3 regions of the Paenibacillus sp. HWE-109 genome follow, and region 1 is predicted to be linked to each of the others. Evidence: riboswitches for the same ligand, from Rfam matches in the RefSeq annotation. Region 1 holds a riboswitch; each other region holds the start of a gene.
The links. Region 1 has a riboswitch for cyclic di-GMP ahead of LOZ80_RS29860 (putative bifunctional diguanylate cyclase/phosphodiesterase). Riboswitches for the same ligand answer to the same signal wherever they lie in the genome.

Region 1 (10,955 bases):
CTGCACTTTAATAAAGCCTTCGTCCGGCTGATACAGACCGAACAATATATTCATCAGCGTGGATTTCCCCGCGCCGTTCTCGCCAAGGAGAGCATGAATCTCACCTTTTTGGAGTTTTAAGCTAATGGCGTCATTCGCCACAATACCCGGAAATCGCTTCGTAATGTTGCTTAATTCAACGACAGGCACTACTTCACTCATGAGATCACCCTAAGGATCAATTTTGTATTTCCTTAAAACTAAAGAACAAGGCTAGTTAAGATAACCAGCCTTGTTTGAACAAAAGTACATCTATCGTTCGTAACCACGACGCCATGAATATCTGGGCAGCTATTAAGGTTTCTCAGGAACTTTGATTTCGCCGCTAATGATTTTCGCTTTGTACTCGTCTACTTTTTTCAAGATATCAGCAGAAACATTTTTCTTGGAAGTTTCAGGAAGGCCTACGCCATCATCTTTCAGACCCAATACAACGACTTTACCACCTTGGAATTTGTTGTCGATTACGTCTTTGGAAACACGAGTTACCGCGTTGTCAACACGTTTCAACATCGAAGTCAATGTCACTTCGTCACCGAATTCAAGGGATTGGTCTTTATCGACACCGATAACCCATACTTTTTTACCGTTTTTGGAACGGTCTTTGGCTTCGTTGAATACACCGTTACCTGTTGAACCAGACGCGTGGAAAATGATATCAGCGCCGTCGTTGTAGATCGTTGCCGCTGCTGCTTTACCAAGGTCAGGCTTATCGAATGCGCCTGTGTAGTTGATTTTCACTGTTGCATTCGGGTTAACAGCTTTAACACCAGCAACGAAACCAGCTTCAAAACGTTTGATAACCGGGATGTCCACGCCGCCAACGAAACCGATTTTGTTCGTTTTTGTTGTAAGACCTGCAACTACACCTACCAAGTAAGATCCCTCTTGCTCAGAGAAAGTAACGGATTCTACGTTAGGAGCTTCTACTACATTATCGATGATCGCTAATTTCGCGTTCGGGTTTTGAGTAGCTACCGTTTTCAGCGCATCACCCATCAAGAAGCCAATCCCCCAAGTCAGGTTGTAGCCGTCTTTCACGAACTGGTTTAAGTTAGGCGTGTAATCAGCATCGCTTTTACTTTCCAAGTTTTTCACTTTAGCGCCAGTTTGTTTCTCAAGAGCTTTCAAACCTTCCCAAGCGCTTTGGTTAAATGATTTATCATTGACGCCGCCAATATCCGTAACCATTCCGATCTTGACATCTTTACCGCTGTTGTTGCTTGGTGCTGCGGATGCTGTTGCTGCTGCACTAGCAGCCGGAGTTGCGGATGCTGCGGGTTTCGTTTCTTCTTTTTTGGCACAACCAGATAGAGCCAACGCGGAGACAGTTACGGCCATAAGCGCTGTGGAAAGTACTTTTTTCATCAATGTTACCCCCAAAAAATAAATTTTAATTTCTACCTTGGACCCCGTAGGTTAGGTTGACCAGAACTAGTCAAAATATGTAAGACTGGCTATATTCGAGTGTATCATGTTGAAAGCAGACTGGAAAGCAGATCACCCTAAAATACGCATAATTCGTGATGTCAAACAAGTTGACATGTCCTATTTTGTAACCAGCCACAACTTAGGCTCCAAGCCCCAATTATTTATTATACTACCGCCGGTCAATAAAATCTAGATCACCCCATCTTAAATTTATCGGTCAAAAGGCTCAGAAATTGGTCGGGATTCAGCGGATTGCTGAACAGCTCTCCTTGAACCTCCGTACATTGCAAGAACTTCAGGTATTCCAGTTGTTCCTTGGTTTCTACACCTTTGGCAATCAAATTAAGTCCCAAACGGTGAGCCATGCGAATAATAGCTGCCGCCAACAATTGGTTCTCATCATCATCGACCAAATCCCGCACCAATGTGCTGTCGAGTTTCACGCTATCCAGCGGCATTCCCTCCAGTCCACTCCTCGTGAACAGCCCCGTGCACAAATCATCCATAGCAATGCGCACACCGATTTTCTTAAGTTGAATCAGCCTTTCACTAGCTTCCTGCACATTAGATGAGGTAATACTTTCGGTCAAATCCAGCTCTATCAGATCAGGTTCTATGCCCGTTTCTTTCAAAACACCAGCAATCTCTTCGATGAAGTGGTCATCTCTAAACTGCGAGGCCGTGATCGCGATTGTCATCCGCAAGGAGGGGAAGCCGCTCTCCCGCCATGCGCGCAGTTGATGACACGCTGTGCGAACAGCCCATTTGCCTATCGGCACCATGAAACCCATTTCCTCAGCCGCCTTAGACCAGCCTCCATAAGTCGTAGCCGCACTGTCTGCTTTACTCCAATGAAGGCTCGCTTCCATTCCAATTAATTGTTGATTCGTAATCGCATATTGCGGCTGATAAAGCAGTTCGAATTGCTCATGCTCCAAAGCCTGCCTAAGCTCCGACTCCAGATGAGCCTTGCTCTTCACCATGGCATCAATCTCCGATGCGTAGAACTGGAATTGATTGCTTCCTCGCTTCTTGGCCTTGTACATGGCTTCATCCGCATGTTCGAGCAACTGCTCCGCCACAGTTCCATCTAAGGGGTATAAAGCAATCCCCATGCTGGCCGTAATCACAACCGGCTTTCCTCCAAGGATGAAAGGCTCTTCCAGAGCTGATTGAATACGGGCAGCCACGAACCTCACATCCTCCGGTTTCGCAAAGGATTCCAAGAGAATGGCGAATTCGTCTCCCCCCTGCCGGTATACCGTATCCGATCCCCGCAAGCAGCCCAGCAGGCGCTCAGCGGCAAGTCGAATGAGACGATCGCCATAGGCATGACCTAACGAATCATTCACTTCCTTGAACCTGTCCATATCCAGGAACATAACAGCAGTCAACTGTTCATTGCGCTTCGCATGCAGAAGAGCCCGCTCCAATCGATCATCGAATAATCGACGATTAGGCAGTCCGGTCAACGTATCATGGTAAGCCAAAAAAGCCAATTGCTCACTCTTCTCATCCTGTGCACGACGCGTCAGGCGAAGATGACGCAGGCAAAGAGCAATCATGAAGCCGATTACAAATTGAATCAACACGCTAAGGAGAATATAAGCCCCTGGGGAGAAGGATGCGGTTACAAGCACGTTGGCCGCCAACAATAGGAAGCCGAGCACGCCAACATACACGACTGCTTTTGCTCTCACATGCTGTTTCCACTTATCCAGATCGACTTTCACGCGATTCCTCCGTTCTCATATGAAAAAAGGCTATTCCAAATTGGAATAGCCGTAGGTGTACCTGTTAGGTAAACTTCAACCTGTCGGTAGTTCAGCCATCCTCGCTGCATCTGCAACCTTAGACCTGTAACTTTGCGTCCTTACCTTTCGATAAGTTTGCCTTTATCATCGTATAGGTAATAAATGGGACTAAATAACTATATCATATTCCATTTGCCTTTGGCTAATTTTTCTTAGATCAGCAAGTTAAATAACTTAGGATCTTTATTGATCTCAATATAGCCGTAATCTTTGCTGGAGAGGCGCTCAATCAAACCGTCATAATCGTCCTTATTTTTAAGCTCAATACCGACTAAGGCAGGTGCATCATCCCGATTGTTCTTCTTCGTATATTCGAAACGGGTAATATCATCGGTAGGTCCTAGGACTTCCTCCAGAAATTCACGCAAGGCGCCTGCACGCTGCGGGAAATTCAGAATAAAGTAGTGCTTCAAGCCCTCGTAGATCAATGATCTTTCCTTGATCTGCTGCATGCGGTCAATATCATTGTTGCCTCCGCTTATGATGCAGACGACATGCTTGCCGCGGATTTGATCCCGGTAAGCATCCAGAGCTGCAACAGGCAGCGCTCCTGCCGGCTCAATTACAATCGCATTGTTATTGTACAGCTCCAGAATGGTCGTGCACTCCTTGCCAGAAGGGATAATCACGATATCCTCGAGCTTGTCTTTGCAAATCTCAAACGTTAATTGGCCGACCTGCTTGACTGCCGCGCCATCCACAAATTTCTCTATCGTGGACAGTGTCACGACCTTCCCTTGCTGCAGCGATTCCGTCATGCTAGCCGCACCCTCCGGCTCTACACCGATAATCCGCGTCCGTGGGGACACACTGTCCACATAAGTGGCTACGCCCGCTACAAGGCCGCCTCCGCCAATCGTCGCGAAGATATAGTCCGGCGTATCGGACATTTGATTCATAATCTCCAAGCCTACCGTGCCTTGTCCGGCAATCGTACGCACATCATCGAACGGATGAATAAACACTTTATTCTCTTGTTCGCAGTAAGCCTTGGCTTGTGTGGAAGAATCATCGAACGAATCCCCTGTCAGAATGACTTCAACAAAGGAGCCGCCGAATAGCTTAACCTGAGAAATCTTCTGTCTTGGCGTTGTCGTCGGCATGAAGATCTTACCCTGGATGCCAAGCTGCTTACAGGAATACGCCACGCCTTGCGCGTGATTGCCTGCGCTCGCACACACAACCCCGGCCTCGCGTTCCTCCGCCGTTAAGCTTTGAATCACGTTGTACGCTCCGCGAATTTTGAAAGAGCGAACCATCTGCATATCTTCACGTTTGAGATAAACGTTGCATTCATACAAGTTGGAGAGCAGCTCATTGCGTTGCAAAGGGGATGGTTCAATCACCTTGCTGAGCACATGATTGGCCCTAATAATATCTTCCAAACCTACTTTTCCGGAAACAACCATTCTCTTCTACTCCCTTTCTCACCAGTTCATTAAATAAAGTTTTAAAGTATATTGTAGCATATCTGCTACCATCTGTAAGAACTTTATCCAAGAGACCCAGCTGTCCTTGTTTCACATTCACTTGGTCGGGGTACTAATGAACAAGAAACCTTCAAAGGAGTGATTCCAATGTCAACTCAACCACGGAATATTGATATCGAGGAACGCCATGTGGAGAAAAAATCGGATTCCAGTCTAGTCGCCTCTACCTTCATCAAATATGCCGCCTATATCGTCATTATTTTCGGTGTTCTGTACTTCCTAGTGAACTATGTATTCCCGATGTTCTAGACGTGGAGAAATGAGCTAAGCAGTTTGCACTTGCTTAGCTCATTTTTTTTTGACTTCTACCGCAGTTTGGTGCTGAGCACCCCTGAGCCGAGTACCCGTCCCTGAGCACCCCTGAGCTCTCGCGCCAATAATCCAGTACTCTATATGAACTGTAGGATGCTTATAGTCGAGAAAATGGCTACTTTGGCGATCTAATGAACTGAATTGGCGTTATCGAGCATTTTATGGGCGGAATGGTGACCTTTTACATGAAATAACGCATCAGGAATTCGTTAGATTTTTCAAATGAACTATTTTGACCGAATAAAGGTTATTGAGTTCGCTAGGGGGCTTATGCAATAGGGAAAAGGCTGCCTCAAGGCCATCTTGACCTTGAGACAGCCTCTTTTTTAGTAATAGTAATGAGGCTGATCTTGAAGCTCCGCGCGCTTCTGCAAGAAGCGGAAGAACGCACTGGCTGCCTGAGCTCTCGTCACTTCTTTTTCCGGAGCAAACTTTCCGTCTGTCAGGGACATGATGTCCAGGCCGACCACGATGGCAGCGACACCTACTTGTTTAAGCTTAGCCGCATCCGCAAACTGTTGATTGAAGACGCCATCGAACTTCGTTAAGCTGTTGTAGCCAAGCCCCTTCACGATCATCTGAGCCATTTCTTCCCGGTTCAGCGTTGCTTCCGGGTTAAACTCAGCACCCGCTTCCAACAAGCCGCGATCTACGGCATTTTCGACATAAGCGAAATACGGAGATGCATTGCTCACATCAGCGAAGGAAGCCTTGCGCTCAGCTCCGTAATAAATGCCGCCGTTACCGCCATTCATCGCAATAACCATCATTTTCACCAGCTCGCCACGTTTAATCAGTTGATCCGGGCTCACCTTGCCGTCCTTTACGTCGAGAGCTTGATAATCAAGCATGAGCTGCAGTTCATTCTTAGCCCAGTGGTTACCGATGTCACTCACCGTTACTTTATCCAACGAAATCGTTTCGCCAGTTTGGCTGTTTCTCCACACACCGGTTTGCGCATCAAGCAAGTACGCGTCCCGGTTAAATTTAGGAATAAGGGAATAGACGAGTTTAGCCGTCTTCTTCTCACCTGCTGCATTCACAGAAGCAGATGGCGGAACTTCGCCAGCGGCCAGCATAACTCTGTATTTCTCAATCGGAATTCCGCCTACATAGCCGTTATCTTCCAATACATAATTAAGTTTGATATCGAATTGGCCCAGCCATAGATCCTTAGCTTTCTCAATAGCCAGCACTTCTGGTTTTTGCTTAGGATACGCCATCGAACTGATGGAGAAGTAATAATTCGTAATTTGTCCGGTCACCCGATCGATACTAACGGATACATCTTCATTGTTCGCAACGACTCCATCAATCACACGGTTGAAGTAGATATCCCAATTGCGCTGCTTCTTCAACTGCTCCGTCGTAAAATCTTTGGCCGATTGCACACGAAGCACCAATTGGTCGGTATAGGCCGGAAGCTGCTTTTTCACGAAATCAACCGCTGTTGTCACGGCAGTTTCGTAGGCAATTTTACCTTCGATATCTTTGTCCGAATCATAAGGGGTGTAGCTGTTGAAGTTGGTAATTTCCCCTGTCTTGCTGTTCACATTCGCCCAAGCGCCTCTACCTGCCACTTTGCTCACGAAATCTTTCTCCGCTTCCACCGTCCAACTCAAATTCCAGTTCGAACTTGTCTCACCCGTCTCAGGATTGGTCCCCTCATTGTAGGAAGCATCCCTCAGAATGAAATCCGCTGGCAGATTCAACACCGAAGCAGCCTTCTTCACAGCTTCATCCTTCGTCAAATCCAGGTTAGCTGCAGGCGCTGCCCCTAGAGGCTTGTCAGTTAAAGGCTTGGTCCCTTGCGTGCCACCCATCGCCTTCACTGGACTCCAAATCTCCCCAGTCTCTGCATTCAGTGAAAAAGGAGCTAACATATAAGAAATGATCGGCAGCTTTTTGCCTTTGGCCCCATAAGGAATCTGATATTGCAAGGAAAGATTAGCCTTATCGTGGAACAATTGAGCAACCTTCTCTGCAGCAATCGGGGTTACATTGGTTTGGAACGTAACGTCATTCAACCAATTATAGTTGTAGCTCGTGACCACGCCATCCCCATTCACACTGACATTAATTCCGTTCATCCCAAAAGGCACACCGCCTACAGAACGGTCATAACGAACATTGTAGACATAATTGCCATTCAATGGCGTGCGAAAAGCTTTCTCCTCCGCATCATTGTAAACAAGTTCCTTCTGTTTCTCAGGGTTCACTTTAGTAATGAACGCTGAAGCCACTTCCTTGGCCGCTTTGAAATCCACCTTAGGCGGATAGCTCACTTTATGCGCGGGATCACTATCATTCATCGAGAAAGACGTCAGTGAGCCGTCTAAACCATGAATAGACACATTCAGATTCCCGTAGATCTGATCCTTCACTTTGCGCACATACGAAATGTTCCACGTCGGGAAATTTTGCCCGTTCATGCTGTAATACGCATTCAAACTAATCGACTGTAAAGTAAATCCATCCGGCAGCGCAATATATGACTTAGCCCGCTCTAATGCTTGCTCTTTGGTAATTTTGGCATCCAGCATCTTATCGCCCCCCGGTGCCACAGGCAATGAAGAAATCGCTTTGCTCTCCACGGCTTCATTAGCCCATACGCCCGGCGCAGCGGTTAGCAGCAGTGTGGAAGCAAGGACCAATGTTCCTGCTTGTTTGACAATTTTCAAAGTCATCTTCCTCCTTAGCGTTTACACGCGTTTCCCTAAAAGTTATCTACATTTTCACTAACGGAACTTATTGGGAAAAGGTTGCTCAAAACCTGCCATTTTTTATTAAAATAAAAAAAGCACCTGCCCGAGCACTTCAAGAGTGTTCAGACACGCGCATTTATTGATTTGCTTTGGCGTTTTCCTGACCGAGTGTATGCATGAGATCCTGCATCTCGCCTTGCGTTAAATCCCGCCATTTCCCCACCTTCAGATTCCCCAGATGGATATGCATGATCCGAACACGCTGCAAGCGAACCACCCGGTATCCAAAAGCTTCACACATCCGGCGAATCTGCCGGTTAAGCCCTTGCGTCAAAATAATCCGGAATACGCGGTCGCCGACCTGATTAATTTCACAAGGCTTGGTCATCGTTCCGAGAATACGGACCCCGCTCCCCATCCCTTTTAAAAACATCGGTGTAATAGCTCGGTTTACCGTCACAATATACTCTTTGTCGTGGTTGTTTTCTGCCCGTAGAATCTGATTCACAATATCGCCGTTATTGGTCAGAAGAATGAGACCTTCGGAGTCTTTATCCAATCGGCCAATGGGAAAAATGCGTTCAGAATGCCCCACAAAATCAACAATATTGCCTTTGATATGAGCCTCTGTCGTACTTGTGATCCCAACAGGCTTGTTGAGCGCTATGTACACATGCTCCTTCTTCTCGCCAATCACACGACCGTCAATGCGAACCTCATCGCCCGGATTCACAACACTTCCGAGCCCCGCGAGCTCGCCGTTGATCGTCACACGCTTCGCCTCTACCCACTTGTCGGCTTCCCGTCTGGAGCAAACACCAGTTTCACTAATAAACTTATTAATTCTCATACCTGGGAAATTCCCTTCTATGCCGTAATCAGAACATGCAAGTATCTCCTATTATGCTGGATTCGTCCTTTCGGTTCAAGTAGCCAGGCCAGAGGAGAATCTCTCTACTAAAATGATTCTAATCTACTAGTAGATTCATCCAAGCCAAATCTCGCAATCTAGCATTTACTAAGAGTAGAACAGGAGGGATGCTAAATGAGTTCAAAACCTATTAAAAAAACACGCGCAACTTACAAGAAAGCTTCAGCAACAGCAAAACAAGCTAACCGCAAAACAGATTTGGGCAATGGTTTCCAACGCTTCTTCTTTAACCGCACGATTACGCCTAACACGTTCTTCACTTTTACTTTCCTAGGCGGGAGCCTCAAACCGATAAGTGGCGGCTTCTTCATCGCTAACCAAAACTCCTTGCCTGCTTACGCAACAAGCTTCTACAACCAATCGGATACCACCTATATCATAACAGTATTCAATCCTACCTCTGTCACTCGTGCTATTTCCTTTACATTTGTAGCCAAACAGTAAGCTGGATGAAAACGGAGCTAAGCGGTTTTACGGCTTAGCTCCGTTTTTTGGTGAGAGCTTGGTGTGAGCTCAGCGAGAGCTCAGCGAGAGCTCAGCGAGAGCTCAGCGAGAGCTCAGCGAGAGCTCGGCGAGAGCTCAGCGAGAGCTCAGCGAGAGCTCAGCGAGAGCTCAGCGAGAGCTCAGCGAGAGCTCAGCGAGAGCTCAGCGAGAGCTCGGCGAGAGCTCGGCGAGAGCTCGGCAAGAGCTCAGCGAGAGCTCGGCGAGAGCTCGGCGAGAGCTCAGCGAGAGCTCAGCGAGAGCTTGGCGAGAGCTCGGCGAGAACTCCCCGAGCTCCAGACTTTCTCTGGCGTAAGGTTTTAAGCAGGAATCTTTCGAGATCATGGTTGTTCTTCTATCTCACCAACACTCGCTCCATCCCGATCATAGTCGAATCGCTCATGCACAGCCTTCTTGCTATGGCGTTTATCGATCTCCAAGGACATCCTTGAAGCTGCCCTAAGTCAAGCACCGTCGAACCGTCGTGCACCACCCTCGAGCCCCCACACCATCCATCCAACATTCTAATGAACCGTGTGATGCTTATACACGAAAAACTGGCTGCTTTGAAGATCTAATGAACTCAATTGGCGTTATCGAGCAAATTATCGGCGGAATGGTGATCAGTTTGCTTGAATAACACATTAGGAGTTCGTTAGATTTTATAAATGCTCCATTTTGAGCAAATAAAGAGTATCGAGTTCGTAAGGTTGATAGCCTCAAAATTTATTGACTTGCGACAGCCACTTTCCGCGCGCCGACCCCACCCCCGAGTCCTGCGCAATTAATCTGTCATTCTAATGAACCGTGTGATGCTTATACACGAAAAACTGGCTACTTTGAAGATCTAATGAACTCAATTGGCGTTATCGAGCAAATTATCGGCGGAATGGTGATCAGTTTGCTTGAATAACACATTGGGAGTTCGTTAGATTTTATAAATGCTCCATTTTGAGCAAATAAAGAGTATCGAGTTCGTAAGGTTGATAGCCTCAAAATTTATTGACTTGCGACAGCCACTTTCCGCGCGCCGACCCCACCCCCGAGTCACCACACCATCCATCCAACATTCTAATGAACCGCATGGTGCTTATACACGAAAAACTGGCTACTTTGAAGATCTAATGAACTCAATTGGCGTTATCGAGCAAATTATCGGCGGAATGGTGATCAGTTTGCTTGAATAGCACATGGGGAGTTCGTTAGATTTTATAAATGCCCCATTTTGAGCAAATAAAGAGTATCGAGTTCGTAAGGTTGATAGCCTCAAAATTTATTGACTTGCGACAGCCACTTTCCGCGCGCCGACCCCACCCTCGAGCCCCCCACACCATCCATCCAACATTCTAATGAACCATATGATGCTTATACACGAAAAACTGGCTACTTTGAAGATCTAATGAACTCATTTGGCGTTATCGAGCAAATTATAGGCGGAATGGTGATCAGTTTGCTTGAATAGCACATGGGGAGTTCGTTAGATTTTTTAAATGCCCCATTTTGAGCAAATAAAGAGTATCGAGTTCCTAAGGTTGATAACCTCAAAATATATTGACTTGTGACAGCCACTTTCCGCGCGCCGACCCCACCCCCGAGTCCTACGCAATCAATCTGTCATTCTAATGAACCGTGTGATGCTTATACACGAAAAACTGGCTGCTTTGAAGTTCTAATGAACTCAATTGGCGTTATCGAGCAAATTATCGGCGGAATGGTGAGCATTTTCTTGAAATAACACATCGGGAGTTCATTA
Region 2 (10,955 bases), 2.0 Mb from region 1:
TGTGAGATCAATTTGACATACTCGCTTCCGTCAGCTCTAAACCAGTATGTGCCTAATTCTACCCAGCCTGATTCACCAGCAGATGGAGAAGATGCTGCCCAGTCGCAGGCGCCGTTATGACGGATTTCATAATGCTGTTCTCCGCCTGCCTTAATTGTATATACAGATACCTTATAAAGACCCGCTTTCTCAAATGCTGGCACGAAAAACAGTGAGTTTCCAGCCGTATTTGAGTAAATTGTATCTTGTTCCCTGTTTCCTCTGAGTTTGGACAGAAACCATTCTCCCTGTATGAAACATGCTTTATCCCAGCAATCTATTATGATTGTAGAACCCAACGTTCATATACCTCCTACTTGCTTGTTAATTCATTATTACTTACGAAGACCCTATAAAGTAAGGAATAGATTTATTCATCATCAGTAACAAATTTACTCTTTCTTGTAGAAATAGAGCTTTGGTTCTTGCTTAACAGCTTGAAACAATACGCGCGAAAATCCTTAACATGGAAGTCATATGGCATAATAGGTCATACTACCCAATCAAATATGGGATCTACATCTAATAATGGAAAAATTTATTGACTCAAATTAATATTTCTCATAGAATGAACCGAAAGTGAATTGCGAGAAGTTGGATATGTTTAATCTGGTTCAATAAAAGTTCTGTCGTTGTAGATGGGATTGATTCGATTATTCAAGGTTAATAAATAAAATTTGTTGTTACTGGAGGGATCAATATTGTCTGTTGTGATTTGGACAGCTCTGGTCGTGTGTCTACTTATCATCGCCTTTTTTGCATTAGCAGCTATTCTGCAATATGCGGATAATAAAAAAACCGCACAGCATGTACTGACCTATTTTGCGAAAAATAGAGTCTATAGCTCATTATACATTTTGCATAACGACCAACCTGTTCTTGAATATAATTCAAACAAAGTCATGCCACTAGCCAGTACTGTTAAATTAATTCTTGCAGTGGAATATGCCAAGCAAGCAGCTCATGGGCTCATTAATCCTGAAACGCTAGTCAGCCTCAATGATGTGGAGAGATACTATATTCCTGGCACGGATGGAGGAGCTCATTCAAGCTGGAAATATGATTTGAAGGATTATCTTGAGAACAGCAATGAAGTGACACTGGACGAAATCGCAAGAGGAATGATTCAGTTCAGTTCGAATGCTTGTACCGAATATATATTTGAGCTGCTTGGAGGAGACAGAATTAATGCAAGCTTGGCAGAACTGGGGATGTTGAACCATACCTCCATATTCCCGATTTCTTCGGCCATGCTAGCTTCGATGTATGTACATGATAAAGAAGGGTTGGAGGGTAAACGTTTAATCAAGCGTATGCGTGAAATGAGTCAAGAGGAATATATGTCCTATGCTTGTATACTGCATAACATTCTAAAAAATGAGTCTGATTCAGCGACGATCAAAACATTGAACAGAAAAGAGAGCTTCAAAAGAAGCATTCAAAAGCTGGAGTCCGAGCGATTGCCCAGCGGAACAACAAAAGAATATGCTTCTTTAATGAATAAAATCAATAGCGCCACCTATTTTTCCCCCGACGTTCAAAAAATTTTGGATCGTTTGGTAGGAAGACAACCCTCCGCAAAATCCCAATATACTAGAATCGGGTTCAAAGGTGGGACTACACTATTTGTTGTTACTTCGGCCATGTATGGATGCAAGAAGAACGGTGAAACGATAGAAATTGCAGCCTTCGTTAACAATTCAACGGGAACAGAGAACTTATGGTTGAGAAACAAGTTCGATGACTTTCTGGCGACGATGATGCGGGATGACGAGTTTAGAAATAAGGTTATCGAGAAGCTTGCTTCAATTGCAAACTAACATAGTGATCTTTTGGTTATGCGGAAAAAGCAGAGACATTCACAGTCCATTCCGCAAAATGTTAACTGCTCTTTCCTCACTAGTCAAAGCCTTGCCCCTTTACGAACTCAATAACCCTTATTCGATCAAAATCGCTCATTCTGAAAATCTAACGATTTCCAGATGCGTTATTTTAAGCAAATGATCACCATTCCGCCTATAAAATGCTCGATAGCGCCAACTCAGTTCATTAAATCGCCAAAGCAGCTATTTTTCGGTATATAAGCATCATCCGGTTCATTAGATAAAAAGGAGCTAAGCATATCAAGCCGCTTAGCTCCTTTTCCAATCATTACGGTACTTTCACAACATAAGGTACCGTAAATACTTTACCATTTTGCTGGAATTGTCCCCAAATCTTATATACACCGCTGTGCGGGAATGTCGTCATAAATTTGGCATCAGGTCCCGACGCTTTCTCATCTGTCGGATGCACGTGCAGGTAATTTCCGGCATCTTGCGTTAAGATCACCACGTGCCCAACTGCCCCTAAGTAAGGCTGCAGATCTGTTACAGGTTTCTTCGTCTGAGCGTCTTTGATATTGAAGTTCAAGTCGAGCTCCATGCCCGCCATAAGGTGATCAATGGAAAGCGTTACTTCCTTGCCGTCCACCACTTTAGTTAATGAAGCATCAGGTTCAATTGCTTTTTGAGCAGGAAGGTTACCTTGAACTGTCACCCATTGGCTCTTGCTCATTGCTCCCATACCCGTTGGCGTAATATCCGCAATCACCTTGAACTCGCCTGCAGTCGGAAATTGTGTGGTAACGGTAAATTCACCTTTTCCTTTATAATCCGGGTGAATGTGATTAAAGAAAGATAAATCTTTGCTGACAATAATAAAGTGCATCTGTTTCTCATGCACGGTATCAAATTTTTCAATTGATTTGCCGTCTTTATCCTGAACTTTTATCGTAATCATAGTATCTTGGTTCGGCATTGTCTTATCACTAGAAAGCTTAAACTGTGCTTGGACATTGTCTGCTTGCGTGGAACCTGCTTCTTTCGTCATGCCGCTATGGTCCATCGAACCCCCTGATTTACCGCATGCCGTTAAGAGAGCAGCCGTAAGCAGAATTGAAATGGCTATTTTTTTCATAATTTCCTCCTCAAATTCTTATGAGATCTTTGATCTGTGATCTAAGTCACTCCTCTTGATAACCTTTATTATAAAAGATGCTTATGTAGATCTTATGTAGACTTAAGATCTTAATTACATCTACACTAAAATCTTGGGAATATGTATCTCTACGATTGTTCCTTCACCAACACGGCTTTCCATTCGAATAGTTCCTCCATGCGCTTGCACCAATTTGTTTACAATCGTTAATCCAATCCCACTTCCGCCTGATTTACGATCCCGGGACTTCTCTGCGCGGTAGAAACGTTCAAATACAAAACTTAGATCCTCTTCCTTAATTCCAATTCCAGTATCCGATACAAGAATGATCACGGAGTGTTGTTCTTCCTTCACTTCAACAGAGACCTTCCCCCCTTGGGGCGTAAACTTTAGCGCATTCGTTAAAAGGTTCACCACAATTTGACCTAATCGCTGCCTATCCAGTACAGTTTCAACGTTAGTTAAACTTTCAAATACAAGATGAACTCCCTTTTGGTCAAAAGAAGCCCGAATCGCTTCGATATTGCGATGAACAATGACTGCTACATTTTCTTGATGCAGCTTCAGCCTGAAATGGGGGGACTCCATTTCCGTTAATTGCTCTAAATCGCCTACCAGGAATCGCAAACGTTCAATCTCCTCATAACAAGACTCCAGTCGCTCGGGACTTGGCGTCCAAACGCCATCTATCATCGCTTCCATATGGCTTTTGAGTGTTGCAAGCGGCGTTCTTAATTCATGCGCCACATCAGCCGTCATCGTTTTACGCAACTGCTCTTGATGCATCAGTTGTTCAGCAAGATGATTAAGGGAGCCCCCCAGATCGGCGATCTCGTCATTTCCTTTGACTGTTGTTCTTGCTCTAAGTTCTCCTTGCGCCATTCGCTCTGCGACCTTTTTCATTTGTATCAGCGGAGCTGTGATTCTCTTGGCGACCAAAAGACTTATCAGAACGGAGAGCAATATGCACAGAATGGCAGACCAAAGAACAGACTGTACTACTGCCTGCTCAAAATGGGCATCAAATGTCGGTGAGTTCATCTCCATCGTTTGAGATTGATATAAGGAGAAGTGGTAATGTGTCGTTACGATAAACGCTATGGTTGAGATGAGCAAAACACCGGAAGCTATGCTAATAAATGCGATGACAATTCGTGCGTATAACCCTCTCACGATGATTCCCCTCCCGTAAACCGATAACCAATGGAGTAAACGGTGACGATGTATTGAGGCTTTTTGGGATCCGTTTCTATTTTTTGACGGAGGTTTTTGACATGTTGATCGATGGAACGATGATCGCCTTCATAATCAAAACCGAGCACTTTTTCAACGAGTTCCTCCCGTGTAAACGTTCGGTTAGGATGATGCGCCAGAATCAGCAGCAATTTATATTCATTCGGAGTTAGAGTTAGCCGTTTGCCGATTTTATAAACTTCATGTTTCATTGGCCGAATGACAAGATCCTCATGATGAAACGAAATAATTTCTGCAAGAAGCGAATCCTCCTGCGTGCGACGAAGTATAGCTTTAACTCTTGCTGTTAGTTCACGTGGGCTAAACGGCTTCAAGACATAATCATCGGCACCGAGTGTTAATCCTTGGACGCGGTCATCCTCCGAAACTTTCGCTGTTAGCATGATGACAGGAACAGGAGAAAACTGCCGTATCGCCCTGCATACATCTTCACCGGGCATGTCCGGCAGCATCAGATCCAGAATAAGCAGATCCACATTGCCACCTCGAACGAGTTCAAGTGCTTTGTTCCCTGTTTCGGACTGAATAGCCCGATAGCCCTCATTTTGCAAATAGGACGCAACAACTTCACGAATTTTTTCTTCATCATCAACAATTAAAATTGTCTTCATAGAATTAATTCACCCCCTTTAGAATATACCATACCCCCATACCCTATACAAAATACTAAAAAAAACCTTTGTCGCTCATTCGATCAGCCTGCCAACAGCAGTTCTCATCCAATCAAGCTAACAAAGGCTTTTATTTAAAGAAAAAGAACCAAATAAAAATAGCCCAAACAGGGATCATCACAACAAGACTCCACAGACACCCTTTGGCAAAGCTCAATTTGGGCTCCTGCTCCGTCGTTCTCCTATTTTCACTAGACATGTTCCACCAACTCCAAAGGCAGCCCGTCCGGATCTGCAAAAAATGTATATTTATCTCCTGTAATCGGATCAATCCGCACCGGCTCCACCTTAATTCCCTTAGCCTGCAATTTCTTCTTTTCCAATCTCATAGAGATGCCTCCTATGCCGATTTCTAGTCAAAAAACCGCAATCAGGGAGGTTCCTGTCCTGCGGCTGGTTGTAAGAATTAACCGTCTGCTCTCATCGTTGCAATAATTTGCTTCAATACATCCTCAGCTTGGTCATAATCCACCTGACAAGTCCCTGCAGCCTGGTGACCTCCACCCCCATTTTGGAGCATCAAATTTCCGATATTCGTCTTGGAGGAGCGATTGACAATGCTATGACCGCACGCGAATACACAGTTTTGTTTATTGCGGCCGTCGACAATCCAAATCGATACGTTTTGCTCCGGATAAAGGGCGTATACCATGAAACGATTGCCTGGATAAATGGTCTCTACATTACGCAGATCCGTAATAATGACATTGCCTTCGGTACGTGTATAGGTTTGCAGCATGTCTCGATAGAGAACGTCCAATTCCAGGTAACGTGCCACACGCTCCTTCACATCAGGCAGTTCCATAATTTCATGAACAGATTTCGTCGCACAGTGCTCGACCAGTTCTTCCATGAGTTGATAATTGCTGATTGCATAATCGCGATAGCGACCCAGGCCTGTGCGGGCATCCATAATAAAGGACAACAGGTCCCAGCCGCTTGGATTCAAAATATCCTCTTTGCTGAATTGTGCCGAATCCGCTTTGTCTACGCCTTGCATAATATCATCGATATCGCCAAAGGTTTCTTGGCCGCCGTAATAATCATAGACGACACGTGCCGCGCTTGGGGCAATCCGCGTTTCACCTTTGTACGCTACCTTCTCGCCCATACGCTCAAGCTCGCTGGAGTGGTGATCAAACCATAAACCGCAACCAGGCACATAAGGGACATTGGCCAAGATATCGTTCTCCGTAACTTCAATCAAGCCGTCCTGCATATCTTTGGGATGGACGAATTTCATTTCATCCACCATGTTCATTTTTTTGAAAAGCATCGCACATACCAGACCATCAAAATCCGAACGTGTAATTAATCTCATGCTCGTGTAGCCCCCTAATCGTAGTCCTTTTGCACTACATACCTTATTGTTAATTATTATATCAGCTTCTGTCGTTTCGTGACAATGCTTTTGTCTTGCGATGAGCGCTTCCGCATCAAGCATGAAAAAAAGAACGGTACGCCTAAATCGGCTGCACCGTTCTTAACTTGGAAGACAAACATTGATAAAGCCTATTCAAAAATGCTTCGATTTGAGCAATAGGCGGTATCTTTACGGATAGCTTAACTTCGCCTTTCCAGTAGAAAATCAAGATGCTGTTGCTTCTCCCATGAAACATTTCAACATCCCAGCAATTTTCATTCAAGGCATATTCTTCTCGATTAATCATCAGCTTTGGTCCGTCTGAAGACGGAACCAAACGGGCAACATGATTACCACATAGCGAAGTTACTTTTTGCTCTTCATGTAGTTCAGACTGCATGCTGCTTGGTCCTCCTTTATTCGTACAATTCATTTGGTTATGACAGAGAAAAACCCCGCGATTATTCCGATCGGAGGGGTTCTATGTTGAATACCCAATCGTTCGGCAGCTGGCTGGCAATTTGTCCGTTTCAGGACAAGTAAGCCCCTTTAGCTTTGCGTCGCTGACTTTCGTCAGCTTTGCCTTTGTCGAGATGTGTAACATGTTGTAACGGTATGAACTTGGTTTAACTGATCTACACTCTCAAGAATAAGGGAAGTTGTTTTGAATTCGAATAGTTCTCAAGAACTAATTTTTCAATTATTTTCATAAATTTTCTTTTTTCGACGTATTTTTCAGCAACCTTTGACGAATCGTGCCTTTCCAGTAGAAAATGGAACCCGCCAATGTAATTACCGCCATACTGTTGAACAACGTGCTGCCCCCATAGGAAACAAGCAAAAATCCACCAATCCATGGGCCCATAAAGTGACCGACGTTCGTTAAAGTTTGGGCACCAAAATACGTTCCTCGCATATGCTCAGGCGCTAATTTGTCAATCAACATATTCGCTGCCGGGTAATTCAAGATCTCACCCAATGTAAAAATACTCATAGACACAATAAGCCAAATAAGCGAATGCGACAACGCAAATCCAATATCGCCTAATGCAAACATTAAATTGCCAAAAACGATAGCTGCAAGCGGTGTATACTTCTCGGACCAGCGCGTAAGCGGAATTTGCATGGCAATCACCACAATTGCATTAACGCTCATCAGAATGGCAAACATTTTGACGCCATCCACAAAGCTTTTCTCCAAATATTGCGAAAGTGTCACCATGACCTGCGAGTAGCCGATTGCGCCAATGATACCGCCTAAAATATAGTAGCGAAAAGTCATATCACTGCGAATGACACGCCATGCAGAACCAAAAGTAACAGGTGATTTCTTCTCACCTTCGATTTTTTTAATGCCAAACTTGCTTAACAGGACATACAGGGTAACGGCATAAATAAAATAAATGAGACCCGTGATCATAAAAGGAAGCGCTCCACTCCAGGTGGCAAAAAAAGCACCTAACAATGGACCAACAGCAACCCCGACGTTAATGGCCATGTAGCGTAATGAGAATACGCTAAGCCGCTTCGCAGGTTCTGTCAGATCTGCCATCAAGGCCTGCGATACCGGTTCATAGAAGGACCGGCAGAGCCCGTTCAGCATATTGAGCAGCATGAACAGGAGCGGTAATTTAACGACACTGAAGCCCAGAAATACGAATGCCCAGCCAAATAGTGCGGCTAACATAATAATTCTTCGGCCAAATCGGTCAGATAATGTCCCGCCAATAAAACCGCCGACCGTTCCTGCCAGAGAGCCCATCCCGATAACGACCCCGATCATGACGGGACTCATGGACGAATGTCTTGCCAAATAGATGGCAAGAAACGGCAAGCTCATCGATGACGCTGCCCTAGCCATCACCGTTCCCAACAGCAGCGTATGCACAATGGGATGATATGAACCAAGAAAACCACGCAACCGATTCATGTAAAGAGACTCCTATCACCACTTTATTTACCGACGGTCAATCAAATGAACATCGAATTCCAATTATACACGAAAATTAGCGATTGGTGTCTTCGATTTGTTGGTTTTTGTTGGATTTAGAGCGCACAACAAAAAAACCGTCTTCAAGTGTTGGACACCTTGAGAACAGTCTTTGATTGATTTGGGTTTAATGGCTAGCTGCTGCAGCTGGAACCGCAGCTGGAAGATGAGCAGGAGGAACCCGATCCGGAACTGCAATTGTTGCCGCTGCCAGAATCACCGTCGGAGCTGTTGTCGCCGCTATTGTCACCGCTGCTGTAGCCACCGCAGCCTGACGCCGAGCAGTTGGAGGTTCTGTCTTTCTCTATATCTTCTTGATTCTCAGGCATATACGAGTCCATACCGCTCGTGTAATCGTGGGCTTCGCTGATGGAGAAGAACATCATCGCGCCTGCTAAGTAGACCATACTGTTAGGCCCGGATAAGGAGTTCTGCCAGCCTGTATCCTCAAACCTGCGGCTGTTCGCGGCCTTCTCGGCTTCCGAAATCGCTTGCGCTACGAGCAAGCGGATCGTTTCAGCCACTTCGGGATATCGCTTCGCTTGCTCCATATCAAACCACAGCGCGGCGATCTCCTCTTCGTTCCCGCCGCGAAGCAAGTCTGTTCGTTCCTTATCCAACGGATTACGGAAGAAGCCATTCCAACAGCGGGCGCTGGTTGGCGCAAATTCAAATAAATGCGCATATACCCAGTCAAACCATGCGCGCTCTCCCGGCATTTCCTTAGGTTCGCGCTCAGGCGCATGGTGAATAACGCCACCTGCGAATTGCTCTCCGAACCGTTGATATTCCCGTGTGAACATCAACATCTCATGCCAAATATCGTCGATTTCGTGGCTGAACATCGGGGTTCGCTTTAAGATCAGATTCATGAGGAAAAATCGCTTTAATTCAAACCATTTACAAGAAAACTCATCATCACTCATAAGCGGGTGTTCGATTTTGACACGATATTGGAGTCTTTCTACATAATCAGGCGGAAGTGCGCTGTCCAATTTAGCGACTAGACGATCTAATGGAATGCCAGCTTGTAAACCAAGCCCTTGAGGTAAATCTGCTGCGCGATAACTCGGTTTGGATTTTCCAGGACGATTGCGCTTGGGCGGTTTGGATGATTTTCCGAATAAAAAGCGAAACATGAGCATCCCTCCTTATTTCCAATATAACACATCTATGTAAATCGAAGAATAACAATCGTTGGAAAATAGAGGTTACAACACCTATAATACTCGTAAGGAGGTGCTGATCAATGAAAATTGCAGTTACCGGCGGCAGCGGCTTTATAGGCAAGCGATTGATCTCACATTTGCAGCAGCAAGGCCATGAATTAATCAATATTTCCCGTTCAGCCCAAACTGTGAGCCCGCATGCGCGTACTGTAACATGGGAGCAACTGCGAACCTCTTCACAAGACCTCGAAGGTTTGGATGCGATCGTCAATCTTGCTGGAGAATCCATTAATCAACGGTGGACCTCGAAAGCCAAAGAGCGAATTGTCCAATCACGCATTAAGGCCGCTGAACAGGTTGCACAGCTGGTTGAAAGGATGACCACCAAACCCAAAGTGATTGTCAATGCTTCCGGTATGTCCGTCTACGGTACTTCAGAGACAGAGACATTTGATGAGCGAAGTCCTCATCGTCAAGTCGATTTTTTATCAGGCGTCGTCGAGCAGTGGGAACACACGGCAGATCAAATCAAAGGACCCAGAATCGTCAAAGTGCGCGTAGGACTTGTGCTCGATGGCCAAGAAGGCGCTTTTCCCAAAATGGCTCTGCCTTACAAGCTTGGCGTTGGCGGCCGAATAGGCAGCGGCAAGCAGTGGCTCTCATGGATCCATATTGAAGATATGGTGCGATTGATCGATTTCTGCATCGTGAACGATGCCATCGTTGGACCGGTCAATGCCACAGCGCCGAATCCGGTGACCAATCTAGTATTCGGACGGGCATTAGGGAAAGCGATGCACAGGCCTAACTTATTCCCGCTCCCCGCTTTCGTGCTGAAGCTGATTTTCGGCGAATTGTCCACCCTTCTCTTAGACGGCCAGAAGGTGCTCCCGCACGTTCTTCTTGCGAATGGATTTACATTCAAGTACATACACGTAGAAAAAGCGCTTGCCGATATCGTTTGAATAGAAAACCCAGATCCGCGAGCACCGCTCGTTGACCTGGGTTTTGTTTGTCCAACTATTTAGTCGATAAGTCATCTGTTACTTGAATAAGTTGCAATTGTGTAGGAGCTCCCGTTAACGTCAATACGCCTTTTTCATCATAGCTGATACCGAAATCGTTATCGTTAACAATGGCAATCGTATTTTTGTCAACGACCGCTAGTCCTTCGATTTTCTCATAGGGATAGCCAAGTTTGGCAATATCAACGATCAATTCTTTACTTACAGGCTGAATCCCTTGATCCTTCAACTGTTGAATGGATAGCCCTTCCAAGTTATTGCTGGCCGCTTTCCCCAAAATATTCGTTGCTTTGGAGAAATCGGACTTGTAGATCCTCTTCAACTGAGCATCCGCGCCCGCGTTTTTATCACGCTCATCCACCAAAAGCACATCACCAGAAAGAGCCGACATATCGCTGATAACGATATCTTTTTGATTCACTTTCGCAAACATTCCCGCTTGTTCAGCCACATACACATACTCAC
Region 3 (10,955 bases), 660 kb from region 1:
TTTGAGCATCACGTTGTGCAGGGATCGTATAGTACTGCTCAATGTAGCGTTTATCCTGAACAAATGGACCGCTCCAGCTTGCTTGGAAATATTTGGCCATGGCTTGCGTGATTGGCAGTTTATCCGGGTTATTCATAATGAGGTCGGTATATTTCGGATAGCCATTCTCCATTTTGTAGCTTTCGCCTTCAATACCGAAGTTCATTAACATAGCGCCTTCTTGACTATATTTGTAGTCAAGCCATTTGATGATTTGATCCGGGTTTTTGGCTTGAGCAGAAACGGCTGCGCCATACCCTGTGAAAGGCATTGTATATTGCCCAAGTGAAGTTGCCGCGCCTTCTTTTAATTTAGGATAAGGAGCTCCTACCAAGGAGAAGCTTGGCGTGGTCGGTTGAACCAAAGTTAAGTAACGGCCAAGACCGGAACCTGCATATCCGGAGTAGGCACCTACCTGGCTATTGGTGATTTTGGCATCTTTCAGCTTGGCATCCGTGATGCTTGCATAATCTTTGTCAATGAGACCATCTTTGTACCAACGGGCCAGTGTAGCTAGAAATTCTTTATATTCAGGCTGAATAGGGCCATACTTTACTTTGCCTTTGTCGTTATAGAAATCGGTTGTAATCCCCCATGCTCCGACGAGGAGGTTGTTGGTATCGAAATCGCCGCCTAAGTTCATATAGAAAGGGATTTCGTCTTTCTTGCCATTGCCGTTCGGATCTTTATCACGGAACGCTGTTAACACGGTTTCCCATTCAGGGATGGTTGTCGGTACTTTGAGGCCCAATTTATCTAGCCAATCTTGGCGGAAAATAGGTCCATTAACAACACTCAACTGCTCGTCTCCAAGCAAGAAAGGCATCACATAAATATTGCCTTCATCGGTTGTAATCATTTTGCGGAATTCTGGATGATCTTTCAGCACTTTCGTTAAATTGGGTGCGTTCTTCTCAATCAGTTCATTCAAACGAAGAATTTGTTTCCCTTTAATTAGTGAATCTGGGCTTTGGGCGGTCGATTGTCCCATCCCGGATGCGAAATTGTACTCAATTACGTCAGGTAAGCTGTTAGAGGCTAACATGATATTGAATTGATCTTTTTCTTGACCCGTTGGTGGATGTTGAAATTCTACCTTAGTGCCGGTTTTCTTCTCGATCTCTTTGTAGGCGGCCATCTCATTGTAGTTTTTCATCACAGCGGCCGCATTGCCGTTCATAGGAACCCAGTACTTGAAGGAAGTAGGATACTTCACTTCTGGGGCTGCAGAGGATGCTGCGCCTGTGGAAGTTCCTGTTGCTGCCGGGGATGGCTTAGCCGTTTCGCTGCTGCATCCTGCAAGTAACAATGAGAGTGCTGTAGCTGTGATCACGGTAAACTGAATCGCGTTTTTTTTTCTGTTCATGCTTGGGTGACCCTCCTGTGCATATTGTTTTACGGTTATCGCTGTCCGCAATTTCAATATAGAAGAACAGACTCCTGCTGCCTACAATACGTTCTAATGAAGGATAAACACCGCTTCAGATCAAGGATAAACCAGTTTTCATACCCTCTAACTGTCTTTCAGATTATCGCTTCTTTGCTGCATTTCGCGGTATTTCCCAGGCGTAATTCCTTCCATTTTCTTGAAAACGCGAATGAAGCCAATATCGGTCGAATAGCCAACTTGCTCAGCAACTTGCAGGATCGTCATACCTGGAACCGCGAGCCAGCGCTTCGCTTCTTTCATCCGCACCTCTATCATATAGTCGGTCACGTTAATGCCATATTGTTTCTTGAACAATCCGGACATATACTGCGGTGTCATTCCGAAATGTTCAGCGATGGAAGTTAAGCTAAGGGAGTGATCCCCGTAGTGCTCATCAATGTAGGTCTTCATTCGTTCATTCCAACGTTCATTATGCTCGGATCTAGCCTCTTGAACGCTGTTGCAAATAAATAAGCACAGATCTTTCACTTTCTTCAGCATATCGTCAGCAGAGGTGCTGTTAATAATCAGTTTAACAGGGTCGGTCGCACCGACCTGCCATTGCTTCTCGTCAATTTTGAGCGCATTCGTTACTTTCAGCACCGTTGACAGCAAGTTTAGAAATAACAGCTTGCCTAGTTCAGGTGTCGTGTCGCGCGTCCCCATATTGTGCTCGTACAGTTCATTAAGCAAACGCTCGACTTGGTCATATTCGCCGCTTTTGAGACAATTGATGATCTGCGCCTCGATTTCCATCGGATAGTGATAGTACGTTCGTTCCTGGATACGGATTTCATTGTAATGAATGACGGAGCTGATGCCATGAATAATCCGATAATCAAGGGCGTTGAGAGCCTCGTTGTAGCAGCGTGAAGCTTCCAGTCTTCCCCTTTGGAAGGAACTGGTTGCGATGGTGATCTTCATCCGAAAGCGACCTTCGATGATGGCTTTGAGTTCGGTAATTAACGCATCGCGATTGCGGAATGTTTCCTCGGAATCATCAGGGACATTCAAGAGCAGCGCTAAGCGATTGCTGTCGGTCTCTGTGACATAACCGGAATTGCCAATCAATTCGCTGCTTAAATTAAACAGAATAAAACGCACAAGGGCGCGATCACGATCGCTCTCTTCCATTCGGAATTCGTTGCTGTCATCGACTTCAACGAGAATAACGCCAAGATAAGGGTGAGGCAGATCTACGCCCATGAAGGCAAGGGAGTCATCCGTGATCTCCGCTTGTTCCACTTCGCCTTTGAGCAGCCTTGTCAGAAAAGTCGCGCGTACAACGGGAAGATGCCCTGCTAATTGCTGTTCAAGCGCTTTGCCCTCAGCAACGGACTCGGCAATGGAATTGCGGATGAATTCATATTCGTTCGCACTGCCCTGGCGCGGATCGCTTTTTCCTTTATTAAGGCTGTAAACGAGATCGCGAATCGGGCTGTAGCTGCGATAAGCCATCCAATAAGCTGCTGCGCTTCCTGCCGCAACAACAAGTACCAGCAAGAATAAGGCCCATGTCTTCATTTCGTTGACACGTTCCAACACAACGCTCTTCGGAACGAGGGAAATATATTTCCAACCGCTTTTACCGGTCGTATAAGAAAGCATTTGCGGTTTACCTTCAACATCATAGCTTTTGTACCCATTAGAGTTCTCGGTTTCTGCGAGCAAACTAGGGGATAGCTTGTACTGGCTGCTAGTAGATACGATCACTTGGCCTGTCGCATCGAGGATAAACATGGAGCCGTTGTTTACCCATTGAATACCTTTCAATAGATCGAGGATTTGCTGCTCGTTGATCAGCATAATTAAGGTGCCTTCCACATTGCTGTTCTCTCCCAGAGGCAGAGATATGGCGCTGGCGACAACATTTTTGGTTGCTTGATCCGGGCTTGGAGCTGACGTCGGCCAATAGCTTAAATAGTGATAGCCGGTTAGAAGCTTAGAACGGACTTGATCCAAGCTCATACCTGGAAGAGGATATAGACTGGTGAAAAAGGTAGTGGCATCCGTTTTTAAATTCGGGGAAATAACGGTATCTTCATTACGCAAATAAATGTAGAAATCATCAACAAAAGGAGGGCCATTGCGTATCGTTTTTAGCGCGCGGACGGCTTCCTCATATTGGATATATTTTTCACTGTCTTTGAGTGTCCATAAGGTTTGAAGTTTCGGTTGGGTGGCAATTTGGATGCCAAGCTGTTCCAGTTCTTGCAAATTGCTGTCCACGACCTGACGAGCTTGTTCCAGCATAGCTAAATTCGAGCGGTTGGCGTTGTCCACCATGCTTTTCTCCATATTCGTATAGAGGACGAAGGTACCTGAAACAGGAATGAGCAAGATAAGAATATAGGACAGCCATAACGTCAAGAAGATGCTTTTGCGTCGCAGCAGCATGTGAAATTCCTCCAGTAGATGCGAAATAGGCAGATCGGCAAGGAATAAAGTGCGGAAAATAATGGACAGGAGATGGGAGCAGTTTATCATATCTGTTCTTCACCATCAATGGTTTCCTGCGTGTTGATATGTGCCACCAGATTTGTGTAAGATGGAAAGCATATACAGGGCTTCGAAGAAGTTACTTTGTTCGGTACAGAGGAGGGAAGCCATGGCGCGTTCGAAGTCGCTTTGGGTGCTGGTTGGCTGGTTTCTGGCCGCGGGAGCCGGACTGCTTATTATGAAATGGACCGGCGTTTGGGATGAACTGGATTTGGACGGCATCACCGAGTGGCTGCGAGAGCTAGGGCCTATCGGAGGTCTGCTATACATCATTGTCTATACGCTTCGTCCTTTGGTGCTGTTTCCTGCCACACCGTTAACCTTATATGGGGGTTATGTCTTCGGTGCCTTCTGGGGAACCATCTACGATATCATTGGAGCGGGAGCGGGTGCTCTGCTTTCCTTTTACATTACGCGCAGGTGGGGGCGCAATAGCTTCCAACGCATACTTAAAAGCAAAAAGCTGCAATCGTTTGATCAAAAGGCTGAGGAGAAAGGGTTCATGGTCGTTCTCTATATGCGGCTAATGCCTTTCTTTCCCTTCGATGGCATCAGTTATGGAGCGGGTTTATCGAAGATCCGTTTCTGGGATTATACCTGGGGCACCTTGATCGGCATCATTCCGGGCGCCGTGGTATACAACGTATTTGGCGCGTCCCTGCAAGAGATCGGGTCGGTAAAGTTTTATGCAGCGGTTGGCATGTATGCTCTGTTTGCGCTTATCCCTCTGCTATTCAAGAAGAAACAGCCGGGCGAGAAAGCGAAGGATGCAGCTTAAATAAAAATGCTGTCATAAAGCCAGTCGTCTGCCATACACTTTTAGTAAGCAACAAAGTGGGATGCAGGATACTGATGTATAAGTGTATAAAGGACAATGCCTTTAGGGGTTTGTCCTTTTTCTTTTGTTGGCTGTGCGTTGTATAATCAAGATCGGTAGATGATTTAGAAAGAAGGTATGGATGTGCTGAAGCTAAGTATCCTTGATCAATCACCGGTTTCGTCCGGATATACGCATAGCGATGCGCTGCAACAAACGATGGCGTTGGCGCAAGCTGCTGATCGTCTCGGCTACACCCGATTCTGGGCGTCGGAGCATCATAACTCCATGGGACTTGCAGGTTCATCGCCGGAAGTGCTGATCTCCAGCTTGGCTGCCCGTACGAGCCGCATCCGGTTTGGTTCCGGCGGCGTCCTGCTGCCGCATTACAGCGCCTACAAGGTCGCTGAGAACTTCCGCATGCTCGAAGCGCTGTATCCAGGCCGCATCGACCTTGGTATTGGGCGTGCGCCCGGAGGAACGCCCCATACGGCCAAAGCGCTGCGAGGTGTCAGCGCGGATCTGTTCGAGGGACTGGAGCGCTTCCCCGCACAAGTCACAGATCTTCTCGGGTTCCTCACCGACTCGGTGGAACCCGGGCATGTGTTCGAGGGCATCCGCGCCACCCCGTTGGTGGCCGGAGTGCCGCAGGTATGGCTGCTCGGCTCCACCGGGCAGAGCGGGGTGTACGCTTCGCAGGCAGGCGCAGCGTTCTGCTTCGCGCACTTCATTAACGGAGCGGGAGGGCAGCAAGCGGTGCGCAGCTACCGCAGCTCGTTCCGACCGTCCGCACTGAACGTCGTGCCGCAGGCGACGGTGTGCATTTATGTGCTGTGCGCCGAGACGCAGGCGGAGGCAGAAGGGCTTGCGGCTTCCCTCGATTTGCGCATTCTGCAAATGGAGAAAGGCGAATTCACCGGAGTGAAGTCGCCTGAAGAAGCCGCAGATTATGGATACTCGGATTGGGATCAAACCCGGGTTCGGGACAATCGGTCGCGCATGATCGTAGGCGACCCGGGGCATGTGAAGCAGCAGCTGCTGAGTTTAGCGGAAAGCTACCAAGTCGATGAAGTCATGATCGTTGCCGGCGGTTATCACTGGGAAACCAGACTGCGGACGATTGAGCTGCTGGCCGATGCTTTCAACATGCAGTAGCATCATTCCTGTCTTGTTCTCGGGCGTTTCTCTATTTCCTGTGTGACGATGAACGCGAGCTCCTCGTTGCCGAATAACGACAAGACACCCAGCACCGTATCGTCAGGGACTTCGCCGGCTTCTTCTCTAGGAACGGTCAGTTCAAGTGCTTTCTGCAAAGACTCATTGTTCGGCTGATCTGGATAAGCGCTATGATAAAGCGCGGCAGGATCCAGTTGGTGATTAATGCACCACTGAGCAAATACAAGAATCATCATATGCTCTTCACGCTTGTAATTTTCAATCATTTGCTCTTCTAATTCTTTGTTGTTCATAAGTATATATACAGCTCCTTAACCAGCCTCATATAGGGATGGGTTCATTATAGCGAAAGATTAGGTGTAATCACAATGATTAAGAATGAGAAAATCAAAGCATCCGAGGTTCATCTTACAGGACTGCATGGCGAAGATTTGGGCACGATGCCCACGAAGGAAGCCCTTGCTTTGGCGAAACAGCTCAAGGTGGATCTCATCTGCACATCCTTGATGAGCAGTCCGCCGCCTTGCAAGCTGATCGGTTCCGGCCAAGCCAAGCAAGAGGCGCTGCAGGAGAAACAGCAAGCCCGCAAAAAGGATCAGCCGCTCAAGGTCAAGGAACTGCGCCTAACGCCGCATATTGAGGACCACGACCTGGATACCAAAAGACAGCAAGCAGAACGAATCCTCAAAGCTGGAGACGCCGTCCTCCTTGTCGTGAAAATTTCCGGCAAAGAAGGGGCCAAAGCCAAGGAATTGCTTGAGAACCTGGTGAAAGATCTAAGCGCAAGCGGGCGTAAACAAACAGGCATTCAGTTAAGTGGCAAGCAGGCTGCGGTACAACTAGATCCGCTTTAAAAAAAGCATGGACAAGCTCAGATTCACTGAACTTGTTCATGCTTTTTTGTTGATGATGATGGCCTGCGAGCCCATCCGTTCCCACGCATATTTGAAATCTGCTAATGCGTAAGATTCCTGCCCGCCAGTCATAGGATCGTTCATATACGCAAAGTCAGCATCCCAACTAGTCAGGAGCAAGGCATGTTCCGGTTGATACCACTCAACAAGCTCGCCTTCTTCGTCCTGCCACTCCAGGTCCAGATAAGGAGCATCCATATGCTCGGTTGCCCAAACCATAGCGGGATTCCCGCCAGCGACGACGCTTAGCAAATTCTCAAATGAAGATTCGGAAATATCCTTCACCTGCCCAGGCAGCAACCCATCCATTAACTTGGCCATTGGTTTGTGATAAATCCCGTATCCCGCTTGATAAGGATCACCAACGAAGACATCTTTGGGATTGCCGCCAATAAAGGCGCCATCTTCATTTTCATAAGGCATGGGGCCTCTAGGCAGCTTGTCTGCCATCTCTTCTTTGGTAATAGGAAGTCCAGCCCAATTAAGCAGCATCGTTGCGGCTACCGCCTCACAGCCATTCGGAAGCTCAGGCAGCTGGGAAAGAGCAGGGATGATCCCGTGGTCTTCTGCTTCTTCGGGAGTGGGCGTAGGGAGGATGCTTGGTGTAGGTTGCATGACGGAGTGGATATCTGTTCGTACTTCGATTTGAGGCTCAATTGCTGCTACAGCCGATGTATGCTCAGTCGCGGGTGAGGTCATCTTGGCATAAGCGATATCAAAGATGGAGAAAAGCACAAGAAAAGTAAATAACCATTTTTTCATCGTTGTTTCACTTCCGAATTCATCGTTCTTTCCATTACACCATGTGAAACTTGTAAAAGCAATCCTGTCCACTGACATTGACGAAAAATACGTTCGCATGATATAAAATAAATAGGAATAAAGTCCCAGAACTAATGAAAAGAATATTCCGTAAAAGAGATAAGGGCAAACTTGATGAAAGTCAAGGACGCAAAGCTAGAGGGGCTACTCGATTTTGTCGAATGCCAGCCAGTTTCCGCTTTTAGGTGATCAAGAAACCTTCAAGCAAGGTTTCTTTTTTTGTTGGATGGAAAAGTACGAAATGATGAGGAGCCTTCTCCATGCTAATAGTTGTGATATCCGCATTGCTTTATGCTATACCCATGTTGCTCTTGATTCGTATGGCGTTGGAAGTATACAGGCGGAATCGGTACAGTTCGCTGAATAAGATAGCGGCGATCAGCTTTCTAGTAGCGATTATTCCTTATATAGGGAACTTTCTAATCAGTTGGGTACCAGCTTCCTATACCTATCCGATTGTGCTAGGATTCATGGACTTTCCCTCCTTTTTTCTGATGTGTTTTATGGTTCATTTCTCTTTAAGGCTAACAGGCAGATTCCGAAGAATGTCGAAAATCTCAGTATTTTTGTTATGTTATGGGTCTTTAGTACCAAGTGTTGTTTTGCTGCTGCCGCTTTCCTGGTTTTCCGTCGACCTTATTCATCAGGGTCCCTGGGAAATAGATATATGGAGCCGTGGTCTTCAATTTCTAACTTTAGGTACAAGCGTATATGCGATGTCCATTTGCCTGATGTTGCTCCTAGTTGGTTTCCGGTATGTAAAACGGTATGATTTACAATTAAAACGCAAACAAATCCGCATCATGTGCATTGGCTATGTAATGACTTATTTCTGGGGCGTATTTTTTTCAGTCTTTGATGAAGCACATGACCTCTTGAACACGATTAATTATCCGGATCTTGCGATGCTCTCTATGCTTTGGTTTGGTTACTTTCTGCGTTATGCGATAATGAAATACGATTTCTTGCCTTCTATTAATCAAACGTATCAGATGCTGTATGATCTTTCCCCAGTCTCCATTATCGTGGTGAATCAGGAGGGGATTATTGTGGATTTAAATCCTCAAGCGGCGCAGCTACTGGAATATTTACCGAATGAACTAATGCTGGAGCCTATTGGAAAGTTCGTTGGAGAAGAGAATACGATGAGCGGAGGGGCGTATTACCAAACACTGCCTGTGGAATGTTCCGTCATTACAAGGACCGGCAAGGTGAAATCGGTAAAAACAGAGAGCCATGATATGATTTGGCGAGGAGACCCACTGCATTATGTGCTTCTGACGGAAATCAAAAAAGATGTTGCAGCGGAAGATAAAGTTCAATATCTGGTTGAACATGATGCTCATACCGGACTCTTGAACCGAGGTTCCTTTCTAGATCATTTGGAAAATTATTTGGTCAATGACAGTTTTCAGGCCTTCGCCGTCATCTTGGTCGATATGGATAAGTTCAAACAAGTGGATGCTGCGCTTGGTATCGGTGCAGGTGATTCGCTGCTAAAGCAAATAGCTGATTTGCTAAAGCAAACAGCACCGCGACGTGCGCTAGTATCACGAATAGGCGAAGACGAGTTCGCTCTAATCGTTCCTGCAATAAGTGACCAGCAAGAACTGGAGTCACTTGCTCAAAGCCTATTGGATGTATGCAACCATCTATTCGTTTTTGATGGCAAAGACCTTGTTGTTACCGCAAGCATGGGGATATGCCTGTCGCCGCTTCATAGCAAACACGCTGAAGATCTGATGAAGTATGCAGATATGGCGATGTACGAAGCAAGAAGCAAAGGGCCCGGTGATTTCGTTATCTATGAACCCTCCCTTCGGCAAGTTGAGCAGCATCGCTATCTGCATAGTCTGGGCATCAAAAAAGGCATTGATGAAGAGGAGTTCGTACTTCACTATCAGCCTCTCATTGAAATGCAGACAGGTTATATTATCGGGGCTGAGGCGTTGATACGCTGGGTAAGACCAGGCATTGGTTTCCTGCCTCCTGATGCTTTCATGCTTGCTGCTGAAGATGACGGGAGCATTTTGGAAATCGGCTACTGGGTGTTGAACAGAGTCTGTGAACAGCTGAAAGTCTGGGAGCAGGAAGGATTGTCCACATTACCAGTCTCTGTGAATTTATCGACGCGGCAATTTTTGGATCCCCATTTTCTGGACAGGCTAGCTGAGGTGCTTGAACGAACGAACGTACGACCTGCTCACCTTTGTTTGGAGATCAAAGAGCAAACTGCGCTGCTTGACGTCTACCTAACATGTCAAATTTTCGAAAAAATTCAGGAATATGGGGTCAAGCTTAACATCGATGATGTGGGATCCGGCTTTCCCTCCGTATTCTTGCTGCATAAGCTGCCTTTCGATGCTGTAAAACTGGATCCAACGTTCCTCCGGGATATGTTGAAGAGTGAAATGGATCAAGCTACTATACATAGATGGATTGCCTTGTCGCATAGTCTAGGGAAAAGAGTCGTTGCCAAGGGTGTGGAGGAATTCGAACAGTGGGAGCTGTTATCTCAACTAGGCTGTGATGAAATTCAAGGCTATTTCTTAAGCAAACCGCTGGATGCCGGGAATATTGTCCGATTCATGAACCAAAAGCTGGCAAGTGTCTAACTTGGTGGAGGTAGCGAATGAAACGTCTGTATGTAGGGATAATCGGGGTTTTTGGTGTCTATGTGTTAACTTTTGTTGTGTATTTGTTAAAAGGGGATTTATTTCATATTCCGCATGAAATGGTAGGCACGTTGGCAGATCCGCATACCTTCATGACGAACGAAGAAATCGCAAAGGCAGAATCGTTATCCCGGATACGCTCACTAGCTTACTTTGTAAGTTCTCCACTGCAAATCGGGTTAACGCTCGTTCTGCTCGGTGCAGCGGTTAGATTCCGCAATGGCGTGGAAAAGCTGTTCAGAGCATCATTTCTGCAAATGGCTGCTTTTGTTCTTTTGTTCAGTCTCCTTCTGGACGTGCTCTTCCTTCCGGTAGATATCTTCCTGTACCGAATCGATCGGGCATACGGGATTTCGACCGAAACGCTAGCTATCTTTTGGAGTGATCAAGGTAAGGATTTTGTAGTGAATCTTCTGGGCACGATTGTGATGGCAGCCATATTTAGATGGCTGCTTCGAAGAAGCCCCCGGCGGTGGTGGATATGGTTCTGGTTCATCTCGATACCGATGATTTTGTTTATTACTTTTATTCAACCCGTTGTGCTGGATCCTCTGTATAATGACTTCCAGCCGCTTCAGAACCAG

Region 2: it holds a riboswitch for cyclic di-GMP, as region 1 does, so the genes downstream of both, LOZ80_RS21165 (hypothetical protein) here and LOZ80_RS29860 (putative bifunctional diguanylate cyclase/phosphodiesterase) in region 1, are expected to answer to the same signal.
Region 3: it holds a riboswitch for cyclic di-GMP, as region 1 does, so the genes downstream of both, LOZ80_RS26945 (EAL domain-containing protein) here and LOZ80_RS29860 (putative bifunctional diguanylate cyclase/phosphodiesterase) in region 1, are expected to answer to the same signal.

The regions. Positions count from the first base shown of each region.
Region 1 is NZ_CP091881.1:6,959,765-6,970,719, forward strand. It holds gene LOZ80_RS29850 (ABC transporter ATP-binding protein) at 1-201, opposite strand, end outside; gene LOZ80_RS29855 (BMP family lipoprotein) at 334-1,407, opposite strand; gene LOZ80_RS29860 (putative bifunctional diguanylate cyclase/phosphodiesterase) at 1,665-3,203, opposite strand; cyclic di-GMP riboswitch class I at 3,286-3,374, opposite strand; gene ilvA (threonine ammonia-lyase IlvA) at 3,437-4,693, opposite strand; gene LOZ80_RS29870 (hypothetical protein) at 4,862-5,023, shown strand; gene LOZ80_RS29875 (S-layer homology domain-containing protein) at 5,413-7,767, opposite strand; gene rluF (23S rRNA pseudouridine(2604) synthase RluF) at 7,928-8,641, opposite strand; gene LOZ80_RS29885 (hypothetical protein) at 8,837-9,166, shown strand.
Region 2 is NZ_CP091881.1:4,972,758-4,983,712, forward strand. It holds gene LOZ80_RS21130 (golvesin C-terminal-like domain-containing protein) at 1-338, opposite strand, end outside; gene LOZ80_RS21135 (serine hydrolase) at 750-1,859, shown strand; gene LOZ80_RS21140 (DUF8832 domain-containing protein) at 2,191-2,997, opposite strand; gene LOZ80_RS21145 (sensor histidine kinase) at 3,118-4,191, opposite strand; gene LOZ80_RS21150 (response regulator transcription factor) at 4,188-4,883, opposite strand; partial or broken gene LOZ80_RS21155 (VOC family protein) at 5,135-5,257, opposite strand; gene LOZ80_RS21160 (exopolyphosphatase) at 5,350-6,264, opposite strand; gene LOZ80_RS21165 (hypothetical protein) at 6,407-6,706, opposite strand; cyclic di-GMP riboswitch class I at 6,808-6,900, opposite strand; gene LOZ80_RS21170 (MDR family MFS transporter) at 7,013-8,236, opposite strand; gene LOZ80_RS21175 (glycine-rich domain-containing protein) at 8,431-9,435, opposite strand; gene LOZ80_RS21180 (TIGR01777 family oxidoreductase) at 9,546-10,430, shown strand; gene LOZ80_RS21185 (esterase-like activity of phytase family protein) at 10,486-10,955, opposite strand, start outside.
Region 3 is NZ_CP091881.1:6,303,044-6,313,998, reverse strand. It holds gene LOZ80_RS26980 (extracellular solute-binding protein) at 1-1,405, opposite strand, end outside; gene LOZ80_RS26975 (helix-turn-helix domain-containing protein) at 1,553-3,865, opposite strand; gene LOZ80_RS26970 (TVP38/TMEM64 family protein) at 4,077-4,745, shown strand; gene LOZ80_RS26965 (LLM class flavin-dependent oxidoreductase) at 4,929-5,939, shown strand; gene LOZ80_RS26960 (hypothetical protein) at 5,942-6,253, opposite strand; gene infC (translation initiation factor IF-3) at 6,329-6,814, shown strand; gene LOZ80_RS26950 (C39 family peptidase) at 6,851-7,636, opposite strand; cyclic di-GMP riboswitch class I at 7,791-7,876, shown strand; gene LOZ80_RS26945 (EAL domain-containing protein) at 7,957-10,311, shown strand; gene LOZ80_RS26940 (M48 family metallopeptidase) at 10,329-10,955, shown strand, end outside.